3 regions of the Neobacillus sp. PVCKKU3 genome follow, and region 3 is predicted to be linked to each of the others. Evidence: riboswitches for the same ligand, from Rfam matches in the RefSeq annotation. Region 3 holds a riboswitch; each other region holds the start of a gene.
The links. A riboswitch is a leader RNA that binds a small molecule or an ion and turns the genes downstream of it on or off. The one in region 3 is predicted to bind cobalamin.

Region 1 (4,222 bases), on a different contig from region 3:
AGTTGCTGAACAATTCGGAACGATGGCAACCATTTATCCGGGGCGGGTTGAACTTGGACTCGGCCGCGCGCCTGGAACAGACATGATGACAGCAAATGCACTAAGACGTTCGAAAAATGATTCTGTTTTTACGTTTCCTGAAGATGTTAAAGCGTTGCAAACGTATTTTGGACCAGAAGACCAGCAAGGTTATGTGCGGGCATATCCTGGGGCAGGGACTGGGATCCCAATTTACATCCTGGGATCTTCAACTGATTCCGCCTATCTTGCTGCAAGCTTAGGTTTGCCATATGTTTTTGCCTCCCATTTTGCGCCAAGATATATGGAGGAGGCGATTTCGATATATCGCAGCCGATTCCAGCCGTCAGAGTATTTGGATAAGCCATACATGATGGTTTGTTTAAACGTAGTTACTGCTGAAACGGACGAAGAAGCAAGTTTCTTATCAACTACGATGCGGCAATTTTCCCTAAACGTTGTTCGCGGTTCCCGCATGCCATTGCAGCCACCTGTTGAAAATATGGATCAAATTTGGACTCCAATGGAGAAGGAAATGGTAATGTCCATGTCGAGAATGACGATGTTGGGAAGTAAAGAGACCGTCCGGGAGCAGTTGTCAGCATTTCAGGAAAAATATAATGTGGATGAACTTATGGCTGTTACCTATATTTATGATGTTGAAAAACAAAAACGGTCGTATGAGATATTAAAGGAAATTGTGGACGGGAAATAGAAAGAAAAGCGCAAATATCTTGCAGGATATTTGCGCTTTTTTATTATCTTATTTGTACGGATTTTAAGGGAATTAGATGTAAAATTAGTAGGGGGCAATTAAAAAATTCGCTGAAAGGGGAATGGATTAATGAGAGAAGGAAAATCATCATTACTGGTTATTGACGTTCAGTTAGGTCCGCTTTGGGGGACTTATAAACAGGATGAAACGTTTTCCGTAATACAAAAGATGATTGCTAAGGCGGAAAGAGAAAATGTCCCTGTCTTTTATATACAGTTTGAAGGTCCGAAGGGGGATTTGCTGGCAAGGGGAACACAGTTTTGGCAGTTTGCTCCTGGGATTACTCCACGCGAGCAGGATATTGTGATCCATAAACGGGCGGCAGATTCTTTTTATCAAACGGAATTACAAGAAGAGTTGCAAAATCGCGGTGTGACTCACCTTGTTGTGGTCGGAGTTAGAACGGAATTCTGCATTGATACGACTTGCCGTGCGGCCTTATCACAAGGTTTTGATGTTACATTAGTTGAGGATGGTCATACCACCGTTGACGGAGTTTATACTGCCGAGCAAATAATAAATCTCCATAATAGTACACTAAGAGGGGTGAAAACTCCTGAACATCAGGTTGCCATTGTAAAGGCGGATGAGGTTATCTTTTAAATTAAGAACTTTTTGCGGACGAATGTCTCGCTAAACATTGCCGATTTTTCTGATTGTTGGGATTGTGGAGATGGGCTTGGGAGTTTTGATCATGGCAGTGGATTCTAATCATCAAATGTTCCACCGCCATCATAATCACCATGCACATTAAAGGGAAGAATGGAGGAATTTTACATTGGAAAATGTAAGATTCCTTTTTGTTATTTTTTGCAGGGTTTTCGGAATTTTTGTTGAAAGGTTAATAAGGATGGTTTCATAAAAAATGATAAAGGGGTATTTGCAAAATGGAAAGTTTTCACTTTAAAGTAAATGGCACCTGGCAGGGAGATCGGAATGGGAAGGGGCATATTCAGACAAACGGTGGTCTTGATATCGCTGTTTCGGCACCGGCGGATATGGAGGGTCCAGGAATCGGTTCAAATCCAGAGGAGCTGCTTATTTCATCTTCCAATAATTGTTATATGATTACACTAGGGGCGATGCTGGGGAATCGAAAAATTGAGGTAGAAAAACTCGAGGTTGTTTCTGAGGGTGTAGTCGACAGAGAGGACGGTAAATTGAAGTTTAAACAAATTATCCATCGCCCAGTTTTTTATATTAGTAGTGACTCTGGAATCTCTCCAGAAAAATTGCAAGAGATTGCAGTTCGAGCTGAAAAAGCTTGCTTTATTTCGCAAACATTGCGGCCGAGCATCAATTTTTCACTTGAGCCAAATGTTGTTGTTGATGGAAAATAATACTTGACCCAAAAATGGGCATGTACTAATATTGATATTAGTTTTTCTATATGCTGTTCGATTTGTAAAGTTGAAAACTATATATTGTGTTAGCCTTAAGGGAAGATGCCGAACACGGCTTAATAGGGAATCCGGTGTGATGCCGGAACTGCCCCCGCAACTGTAAATGCTGACGAAATGAGCAAACCACTGTATAAGAATGCTTATGAAAATAGGTGCTTATACGGGAAGGGCTTAGAGTAGAGTGATGCATAAGTCAGGAGACCTGTCTTTCTTAAGATGTTTCAACTTCTTCGGGGATTGAGAAGAGGAAACGACGGCAACATAAGGAAGACATGGCCTCGTTATTCCCTTTTGTTGTGTGCTCGTTTCATCCGCTCGGTTCTCGCCGGAGCGGATTTTTTATTTTTTTAGGAGGAAAGTGACATGACCACACAGGTTAAGACAGAAATAAAGGAAGTATTTGAGACGATTAGGCAGGCATCCGATAAATACGGAGTGGATACGATGGAGCTGCAAAAACAAATCATGGAGCTGGATGGGTCAGCATTGGAGGCAAATCAGAAGGGATTATTATATGCAGTCAACAAAATTGCAATGGACCAGCCGGATTGGACTTTTGTTGCGGCCCGCTTATATCTGTATGAACTCTATATTAATGCAGCAGAGAATAGAGGCTATGATTCTTCACTAAAATATGGGGATCTACACAGCTTAATTATACATTTAAGTAGTATAGGGATTTATTCTAGTGACCTATTAAATCTATATACGAAAGAGGAAATAGAGGAATTAGCGAAAGAGATTAATCCTGAGCGGGATGAGTTATTTAATTACATAGGGTTATTCCTATTGGCAGACCGTTATCTTGCCCGGGACCATAATCGGAACATTTTCGAACTACCGCAGGAACGTTTCATGATCATTGCTATGACAATCATGAAATACGAGAAAAGGGGCGTGAGGATAAAACTGGTAAAAGAAGCTTACTGGGCATTGAGTAATTTATATATGACTGTCGCCACCCCCACCTTGGCGAATGCCGGAAAAAGCTTTGGCCAGCTGTCCTCCTGCTTCATTGATACGGTGGACGATTCCCTTGATGGCATCTATTTAAATAACTGGGACATTGCCCGGTTAAGCAAAGATGGCGGCGGGATTGGGATTTACTTTGGAAAGGTGAGGGCATTAGGCTCAGACATTAAAAAGTTCAAGGGTAATTCCTCCGGTGTCGTACCATGGGTTAAATTGGTCAACGATACGGCCGTCAGTGTTGATCAATTAGGCCAGCGCCAGGGGGCAATTGCTGTTTACTTGGATTTGTTTCACAAGGATCTAATGAACGGTTTCCTGGATTTGAAAACGAACAATGGGGACGAACGCCGGAAAGCACATGATATTTTTACAGGTGTCTGCGTGCCGGATCTTTTTATGGAAAAACTGCAGGAGACCGATGGGAATGGCAGAAGCATCGGCGAGTGGCATACCTTTTGTCCTCATCAAGTGAAACAGGTGATGGGCTGGAAAGATGCGAATGGAAATCCCCTAGGGCTAGAGGATTTTTACGATGAAATTGACCGGAAATATTTTAGGGATAAATATGAAGAGGCTGTTAACCATCCGTTACTGCCGCGAAAAACGTATAGGGCTATGGATATTATGGCGCGAATCATGATGGTGCAATTGGAAACGGGGACGCCGTATATGTTTTACCGGGACGAGGTCAACCGGCAAAATCCCAATAAACATCTATTAGGGAAGGGCCGTACCTCGATTTTCTGCAGCAACCTTTGTACGGAAATCACGCAAAATATGTCAGCCACAAAAATTGTTAACGAATACCAGGATCAGGATGGAAACGTCGTGATTGTTCGAAAACCTGGCGATTTTGTTGTCTGTAATCTTTCGTCCATCAATCTCGCAAAAGCGGTACCGGCAAATGTGCTGAAACGTTTGATACGGATACAGGTAAGAATGCTTGATAATGTCATAGATTTAAATACTATTTCGGTAGGACAGGCACAGCTGACGAATAAGAAATTCCGGGCTATTGGTCTTGGCACGTTTGGATGGCATCATCTTTTAGCAT
Region 2 (4,222 bases), on a different contig from region 3:
TCATAAAAATTCTACAACAGGTATTTCGGCCTTTGAACGGTCTGCGACAATCATGAATTTGATTGATCCTCAGTCAAAAGCTGCCGATTTTAAACGTCCTGGCCATGTTTTTCCGCTTATCGCTAAAAAAGGCGGCGTCCTTAGAAGAACAGGTCACACAGAAGCAGCAGTTGATCTTGCAAACCTATCTGGAGCCAAGCCTGCTGGCGTTATTTGTGAAATCATGAATGAAGACGGGACGATGGCCCGGGTACCACAGCTAAGAAAAATCGCCGATAAGCTGGGCCTGAAAATGATTACAATCAAAGATCTGATTGAATACCGAAATCAAAAGGATAAATTGGTAAAGCGGGAAGTGGAAATCAAGTTGCCGACTGAATATGGCGATTTTAAAGCAATCGGGTATTCAAATATGGTAGACGACAAAGAGCATGTTGCTCTCATTAAAGGTGAAATTGACCCGGAGAAGCCAATTCTGGTCAGGGTTCATTCGGAATGCTTAACGGGTGATGTTTTTGGGTCTTACCGCTGTGACTGCGGTCCGCAGCTCCACGCCGCCCTAATGCAGATTGAACAAGCCGGAAATGGTGTGCTGTTGTATATGCGCCAGGAAGGCAGAGGCATTGGCCTCCTTAACAAAATGAAGGCCTATCAGCTTCAGGAACAAGGCTATGATACGGTAGAGGCAAATGAAAAACTCGGCTTTAAGCCTGATTTAAGGGATTATGGAATTGGTGCACAAATTTTAAGAGATCTTGGCATCAGAAAAATGATGTTATTAACGAATAATCCGCGTAAAATTAAGGGCCTAAAGGGCTACGACCTGGAAGTCGTCGAGCGGGTACCGCTGCAAATGGAAATGAGACCCGAAAATGAAAGCTATTTAAAAACCAAACATGATAAATTAGGCCATCTGCTTCATTATTAAAAATACGGAGGAATAGAAATGGGACATATTTTTGAAGGAAATTTAGTTGGTACAGGACTGAAAGTCGGAATCGTAGTAGGACGTTTTAATGAATTTATTACAAGCAAATTATTGTCTGGGGCGCAGGATGCTTTAAAGCGCCATGGAGTGAATGAATCTGATGTGGATGTCGCGTGGGTTCCAGGCGCATTTGAGATTCCATTAATAGCTAAAAAAATGGCAGACAGCAAAAAATATGATGCAGTTATCACCCTAGGTACAGTTATCCGTGGTTCCACACCACATTTTGATTTCGTGTGTAATGAAGTCGCTAAAGGAGTATCCCGCATCACGCTTGATACTGGCATTCCGGTTATTTTTGGGGTATTAACCACAGATTCAATCGAGCAGGCAATCGAGCGGGCAGGTACAAAAGCAGGCAACAAAGGCTGGGATGCTGCTTCTGGCGCCATCGAAATGGCCAACCTAACAAGAAATTTTGAATAACAGAAGGCCAAGGGGGCACCTTTTTTGGGTTGCTCCTTGCTTGTTTAATTCCATAAATTGATTTATAAAAAAGAAAGCAAAAACAAAAACATGTACAAATGAACCCGACTTTTACTATAATAATAACAGCATAAAAAAATAATCTTTAAAAAACAGGTGCTAAAGTCTTAAAACAAGACTCTTAGCTTAATAGGGAAGTTGGTTAAAAGCCAACGCGGTCCCGCCACTGTAAATGGGAGCAACCTATAAGATGTCACTGTCTTAATAGATGGGAAGACATAGGAAGCAATGACCATGAGCCAGGAAACCTGCCTGTTTTTAAACACAAATGCCTACGTGGATAGGAGCGTGTTAAGCAGGAAACGTCACTCGTTTGTTACTTAGCATACATAACACCTCCTCCTAACTGATAGGAGGATTTTTTTATGCCAATTTTGGTGTAAAGATAGAAAGGGAGAGAGAAAAAATGAGAAAAGCAACAAAATTGATGGTAATTGTGGGTGTACTGGCGCTGGCGGTACCTTACAATACTTATGCAGCTGAGGATGTCAGCACCGAGATTGCCTCTACTGCTGAACACGTTCAGGCTGGAGAGCTAAATTCAGATTGGCTGGCTATTACGCTTTCAAAAGCAGGGAAATTGACCGCAGCGAACAAACAAGACTATTTAATGAAGCTGAAAAGCAGGGTAAATGGAACTGATTTAAAAGGAACGGAGCTTCATAAAACAATCTTAGCTATTCGTGCATTAGGGGCAGATCCTGCTAATTTTGAGGGGCAAGACTTAATAAAAAAGGCTTATAGTGATACATCCCTGACCGCATTTACTGCCTATGTATATGCCTTAATTGCATTAGATAGTGCAGATTACACTATCCCAACTGATGCTTTATGGACAAAGGATAAACTTATCGACAAGATTACAACTATGGATTCAACCGCCGGTGGCTGGAACTGGGATGGATCAACAAGTAAACAAGCAGATCCGGATACAACTGGAATGGTGCTAACTGCATTAGGCAAGCATAAGTCAGATGTTGTTGTCAAAGCAGACATCAATAGTGCCGTTACTTATTTAAAAACGGTTGAAACGGCAAATGGCGGTTTTGATAATTGGGGAGAAAACTCATCTTCAACTGCCCAGGTTGTAATTGGACTTTCCTCTATTGGTGTGGACCCGACTTCGACTGAATTCACTAAGGATGGAAAAAATCCTGTTAACCATCTATTTACCTATGAAATAGGAAATGGCGGCTATAAATGGATGAAATCCGAAACTGCAGAGAATAGTTTTGCAACAGAGCAAGTTTTCCAAGCTTTAGTGGCATACGATAAGTTTAAAAGCGGTGATCAGCTCTTTAGCTTTCCATACCAAGCTAAAGAGGAGCCTGCACCATCACAACCATCTACATCTGCTCCAACACCAACAGTAGTAAACAACAATAATTATGTGACTGTTACGCCGACAACAGACGTTTCAAAATTGCCTGTCTCAGAGTCCACGAAAGAGGTAATTAGAGAAATCATTACAAACAATAATGCTGGCACAGCTGGAGCTGCAGGAAATACATCTTCACAGCCGCAAGTGATTGTCGTCCAGCAACCTGCCGCGGTTCAAACAGCAGCGGGTGAACCCAAAGTTGAGGTAAAAGTTGAAAAAGAAAGTGGTACCATCAATTCCAATAACCTTAAGGTAGGAGGCACTACCGCATTTATTGGGGCACTGGCTTTAATTCTTAGAAGAAAGTTCTTGGGGGTGTAACCATGAAAGGCTGGCAGAAAATCATCGGTGATATTGCATCATGGCTTTTGGTTATCGGCGGGATTGGCTATGCTTTATATGGCTATACTCCGGGCAAAACGATTACAACGACAACAACCACCCCTCAAGTTAAACAAGTTCAGCATAATCAGCAAACTGCTGCGGAAACTGTAAAGAATGTGGAAGGGATTGTTTCCAATGCTGAAGCAACGTCATCTGATACCGCTGGAAAGAATTCAACAGTAAAAGTAATAACTACTCAGCCTGTAAAACAAACTTCAACGGTAACGCAGCAGCCAGCGGGCAGTACGGCACCAGCATCTGCACCGGTCGAAGAAAAAAAGCAAGACTCAGTAACTGTTTCAGTAAAGACGCCTGATGGCTATTTAATTGCACCGCGGTCAGTTAAAATAAACGATCAAACGAGAGCAGCTGATGTTTTAAAACAAGTCTGTCAGGAGGCCGGCATAAAGCTGGAAACTACCGGTTCAGGTGCCATGCTATATACAAAAGGTATTGGCGGATGGCGTGAATTTGACAAAGGGCCTTACAGCGGATGGAGCTACAGAATAAATGGAGTCAAAGGAGACCGCTCATCCGGCGTAAAGGATGTTAATCCTGGCGACACATTAGAGTGGAATTATGTTGTCGATTATAGGGAGGACAAGTGATGGAGAGCGTTCTTTCCATATTTAGGCCCAGGGTACGGAACCTTTTAACGTTAAGAAACATGACCTTGATGGCGTGTTTAGCAACCTTGAGTATTGTTGGCAGGATTTATATGGGGATGATTCCAAACGTCCAGCCATCAACGGTTATAATAATTTGCTCTGCCTTGATTTATGGAGTAAGGTTTGGATTGATTATTGCAGTTCTGACAGTCTTGGGTTCAAACCTGGTGTTGGGCTTTGGTCCTTTTGTTGTGATGCAGCTGATAGCATGGGGAGCAGTTGCCGTTGTATCGGGCGTGATTGGAAGGTTTTATGAGAAAATTCCCCATCTGCTTTTATCGTCATACGCCGGTTTTACCGGGCTGTTTTTTGGAT
Region 3 (4,222 bases):
GAAGATCACCTCCATGTTGATTTAAGTGGATCCTCCCCACAGGCAGATGGGTTTATCAATGCGGGACCAGGTGCTATTTATGGAGGATTGTATGGCGTCATTGCGATGACCATTGGCTGTGATATCCCGGTCAATGCAGGAATGCTGCGACCGCTCACAATTGAACTCGGACCGCCTGGAACGATTGTAAACCCTGTGATCCCGGCTCCTGTTTCGTGCGGGCACATGGAAACAACAGGAAAAGCGGGTAAAGCTTTTTACGAGGGAATTTTTAAAGCGTTGCAGCTCAGCGAAAATCCTTGGCTTAGGAACCGGGTTGCTGCGATTGGTCACAACAATTGGCCGGGGAATTCTTGGGTCGGGTTGGATCAATATGGCCAGTATACAGCGTTTCCTGCATTTGATTGCGGTTCTGGCGGTGTGGGTGCCCAGGCTACCTGCGATGGACTGGATATTGGCGCATTTGAAATGCAGCAGAATAATGGAATTCCTGATGTGGAAACAAATGAAGGGCTGTACCCGATGTTTTATTTTTACCGAAAAATTAACGTGAATTCCGGAGGTCCCGGATATCATCGCGGCGGTCAGGGAATGGATTATGCCTGGATGCCGTACAACAATCAAGGATTACTCGGTACCATTGAAAACGCCTGTGCCGAAATGCCTGCACATGGCACTCTGGGCGGATACCCGGGTGGAACGAGTTCTTTTAATAAGATTGATGAATTTGATATCAACCAGTTCATTGCTGAACATGGACGTCTGCCAATTCCTAATGAGCTTACCAATTATACGACCCTTCCCAACCATATTGCCGGAATGCCTCTTGGACCAAAGGCAGTGTTTAAGCAAGTGACAGGCGGTGGGGCCGGAATCGGAGATCCGTTATTGCGTCCGATTGCGATAGTGGAAAAAGATTTACAGGATGAATATATTACCCCTGATCTGGCTGAAAAAGCGTATGGAGTAATCTGGAATGCATCTGAACGAAGAGTTGACTTAGAGGCAAGCCATGAAAAACGCCGCTCCATTCGTCGTGACCGGATCGGCCGGAATCCTGAAGTTGAGGTCTCTGAACAGGAGAAATTAAAGGTTCCGTTAAAATTTGTCCATAAAGCAGGCAAAAAATTAGTTTCTTGTAACTTCTGCGATCATGAACTGTCCGAAAGCAATATGAACTGGAAGGAAGGAGCCGTACAGCGAAAAGCTGATTTAGTGGAAACGATGTCTGAACTGGGGATTTATGTCCAGCCCCGGGAATCTGGGAAGGCTGAACTACACGAAGCAATTTGTCCTTCCTGCGGCACCTTGCTGCAACAAGACGTGTTAACGGAAGAAGTTAAAGAATTTAACGATTATGTCCTCACAAACTAATCATTAGATAGTTACTACAAACTGAGTTCAGCTTACTGGACTCAGTTAGTCGTTATTTCTTAAATCAATAATTATATTATGTTAATTTAATTAGGAATATCTTTCCCCAAATCGATGATAGAAGGAAGTAAATGTGCCCCCCTTTCTTAATTAGTAAGCATGGTCTTTTCCTTGATCCCTAAACCAAATATTTGCTTCTCATGAAGTATTTGCTATAATACTAGTTGAGTAATTTGCTTGACCAATTGAATCTGACATAGCTAGTAGGTGCCTTATCATTGGATAAGGTTAAAAGGGAAGCCGGTGTGAATCCGGCGCGGTCCCGCCACTGTTATTCGGGGATAACCTCGCAATACCACTGTTCCAGCTAAGGAATGGGAAGGAGAGGAAGTCATGTTACCCGTAAGCCAGGAAACCTGCCTATTAAGCTTGCCAACGAAATCCTTCGCGGAAAAGGATCGGCATAATCAGTATAAATATGTTTATTTTTTCTGATTTTCGCGCGCCCTGTTTCCGAATGGAAGCAGGGCTTTTTCGTTGTTATGGGAAAGACTTCAAGATATCAAGCTCATCTCGAACTATAAACGAAGGGAAGAGAATTGAGTAATGAGAAAGTTTTTGGCATTAATTTTGACTGTAGTAATGATGGTGACGATCAGCGCATGTGGGACAACAAAAGATTCTTCAGGTGCAGATAAAAACCAAAAATCCGAAACAGCAACGAAAGAGGTAACGGACAAAGCAACCGTTTACCCGCTTACAGTGAAGGATGCGACGGGTACTGAAATAACTTTTGATAAGGCGCCGGAACGTATTGTATCTACCTCTCCATCGGAGACAGAAATTCTTTTCGCTCTAGGCCTAGGCGATAAAATTTACGGTGTATCTGATTTTGATGATTACCCTAAAGAAGCAGTGGCAAAGCCAAAAGTAGGCGGGGTGACAAAGCCAAATGAGGAAGCCATTATAGCGGCTAATCCGGATTTAGTAATCGGTGGCATTTCAATGAAGGATGATATTGCTGAAAAATTTCGTGGTTTAGACCTTAAGTTATATAAAACTGAGCCTAAAAAGATGGAGGATATTTTAAATAATATTATCCAAATTGGTATCATTACAGATACTCAGGAAAAAGCAGAAGAACTCGTGGCACAAATGAAGGTGGATATTCGCACAGTAACAGAAGCTGCTGCAAAAATTAAGGAAGAAGATAAGAAAAAAGTCTATATTGAATTTTCTCCAGGTTGGACGGTTGGCAAGGGTGAATTTATGGATGAACTGATTACGATGGCTGGCGGCGTTAATATTGCCTCAGATATGAAAGGCTGGAATGCCATCAATGAAGAGAAGATCATTCAGGACAACCCGGATGTCATTCTCTACTCCGCAAATGTTGTTGATGATAAGTCTGGCAAACCGCTAGAGGAATTAATTAAATCTAGAAGCGGCTGGGATAAGATTACAGCTATTCAAGAAGGTCGACTGACGGGGATCGAAGGAAATATTATGTCCAGACCTGGACCGAGAATAACAGATGCACTGAAGCAAATCGCTGAAGCCATTTATCCGGAATCGTTTAAGAAATGAAAAGAAGATTAGCAATATGGGGGGGAGCGGGTTTCGTTCTCCTTCTTTTCTCAGGGGTCATTAGTTTATCGCTTGGTTCTGCTAATCTGCCGCTTTCGCAAGTTTGGGGAATTCTCTTACACCAGCTGCCTTTTTTACATAGTCTCATAGATTCCAACTGGCCTGAATCAGCTGAGCAAATCATTTTAAAAGTTCGTTTGCCACGGGTTTTTCTTGCCATTCTTGTTGGGGCGTGCTTATCACTTGCTGGTGCTGGCTTTCAAGGAGTGTTACGCAACCCGTTAGCAGATCCGTATACATTAGGGGTAGCATCTGGGTCAGCGGTAGGTGCTGCTTTCATCATTTTATTCGGGTATCATACTAGTTTATTTGGTAATTGGACGATACCACTGGTTGCATTTGTGACAGGGCTGATTAGTTTACTTGTTGTACTCCGTTTAGCAAATGTACATGGCAAATTTAAACTAGAAACCATCATTTTATCTGGGGTTGTCGTTTCTGCTTTTCTAGGGTCACTTGTTTCCTTTATGGTGTCAATGTCCGATCAAGTGGTGAATGAAATCGTCTTTTGGCTGATGGGGAGTTTAGCCCTAAGAGGTTGGTCATTTACCTTTGTACTCATGCCTTATTTAGCAATTGGAATCGTGGTGTTGCTGTCATATGGACGTACATTAAATTTGTTTGCATTAGGAGAGCGGCAGGCAGCACATTTAGGTGTCAACATTAAACGTACACGGCTAGTGGTGTTGGTCGTTTCCACCCTAATCACCGCTGCCGCAGTATCAATCGTAGGAACGATTGGTTTTGTCGGACTTGTCGTTCCACACTTAGTGAGGCTTATAGTTGGGCCGGATTACCGATTATTACTGCCATTGTCCGTGATATTCGGTGCCATATATGTCCTTTGGGCAGATACGATTGCCCGTACCTTACTTAGCCCAACGGAGATTCCGCTCGGGGTTGTGACCGCATTTCTTGGCGCTCCATTCTTTGCGTACTTACTTCGTAGAAGCAAGCAAATGACAGGGGGAAGTTGATGGATGCTTATTGAAGTGGAAAGCTTAAGTAAACGGTTTGATAACCAGTCTGTGCTTGATGAAATTAGTTTTTCTGTCAAACGTGGAGAATGCTTGGGGATCATTGGACCAAACGGAAGCGGCAAGTCTACATTGCTAAAGCTATTGTCGGGAGTGGATCGTGCGACGACCGGAAGAATTGAATTAAATGGGAAACAGATTGAACTTTATACCCGCAAGGAATT

Region 1: it holds a riboswitch for cobalamin, as region 3 does, so the genes downstream of both, ACNQGS_RS18455 (ribonucleoside-diphosphate reductase subunit alpha) here and ACNQGS_RS19875 (ABC transporter substrate-binding protein) in region 3, are expected to answer to the same signal.
Region 2: it holds a riboswitch for cobalamin, as region 3 does, so the genes downstream of both, ACNQGS_RS25870 (prenyltransferase/squalene oxidase repeat-containing protein) here and ACNQGS_RS19875 (ABC transporter substrate-binding protein) in region 3, are expected to answer to the same signal.

What each region holds. Positions count from the first base shown of each region.
Region 1 is NZ_JBLVQN010000028.1:30,048-34,269, forward strand. Features, by position in the region: gene ACNQGS_RS18440 (LLM class flavin-dependent oxidoreductase) at 1-733, shown strand, start outside; gene ACNQGS_RS18445 (cysteine hydrolase family protein) at 863-1,396, shown strand; gene ACNQGS_RS18450 (OsmC family protein) at 1,681-2,133, shown strand; cobalamin riboswitch at 2,220-2,419, shown strand; gene ACNQGS_RS18455 (ribonucleoside-diphosphate reductase subunit alpha) at 2,560-4,222, shown strand, end outside.
Region 2 is NZ_JBLVQN010000054.1:33,929-38,150, forward strand. Features, by position in the region: gene ACNQGS_RS25860 (bifunctional 3,4-dihydroxy-2-butanone-4-phosphate synthase/GTP cyclohydrolase II) at 1-928, shown strand, start outside; gene ribH (6,7-dimethyl-8-ribityllumazine synthase) at 947-1,414, shown strand; cobalamin riboswitch at 1,552-1,744, shown strand; gene ACNQGS_RS25870 (prenyltransferase/squalene oxidase repeat-containing protein) at 1,881-3,176, shown strand; gene ACNQGS_RS25875 (DUF4430 domain-containing protein) at 3,179-3,847, shown strand; gene ACNQGS_RS25880 (ECF transporter S component) at 3,847-4,222, shown strand, end outside.
Region 3 is NZ_JBLVQN010000032.1:15,687-19,908, forward strand. Features, by position in the region: gene ACNQGS_RS19870 (hydantoinase B/oxoprolinase family protein) at 1-1,374, shown strand, start outside; cobalamin riboswitch at 1,623-1,812, shown strand; gene ACNQGS_RS19875 (ABC transporter substrate-binding protein) at 1,981-2,961, shown strand; gene ACNQGS_RS19880 (FecCD family ABC transporter permease) at 2,958-3,998, shown strand; gene ACNQGS_RS19885 (heme ABC transporter ATP-binding protein) at 4,002-4,222, shown strand, end outside.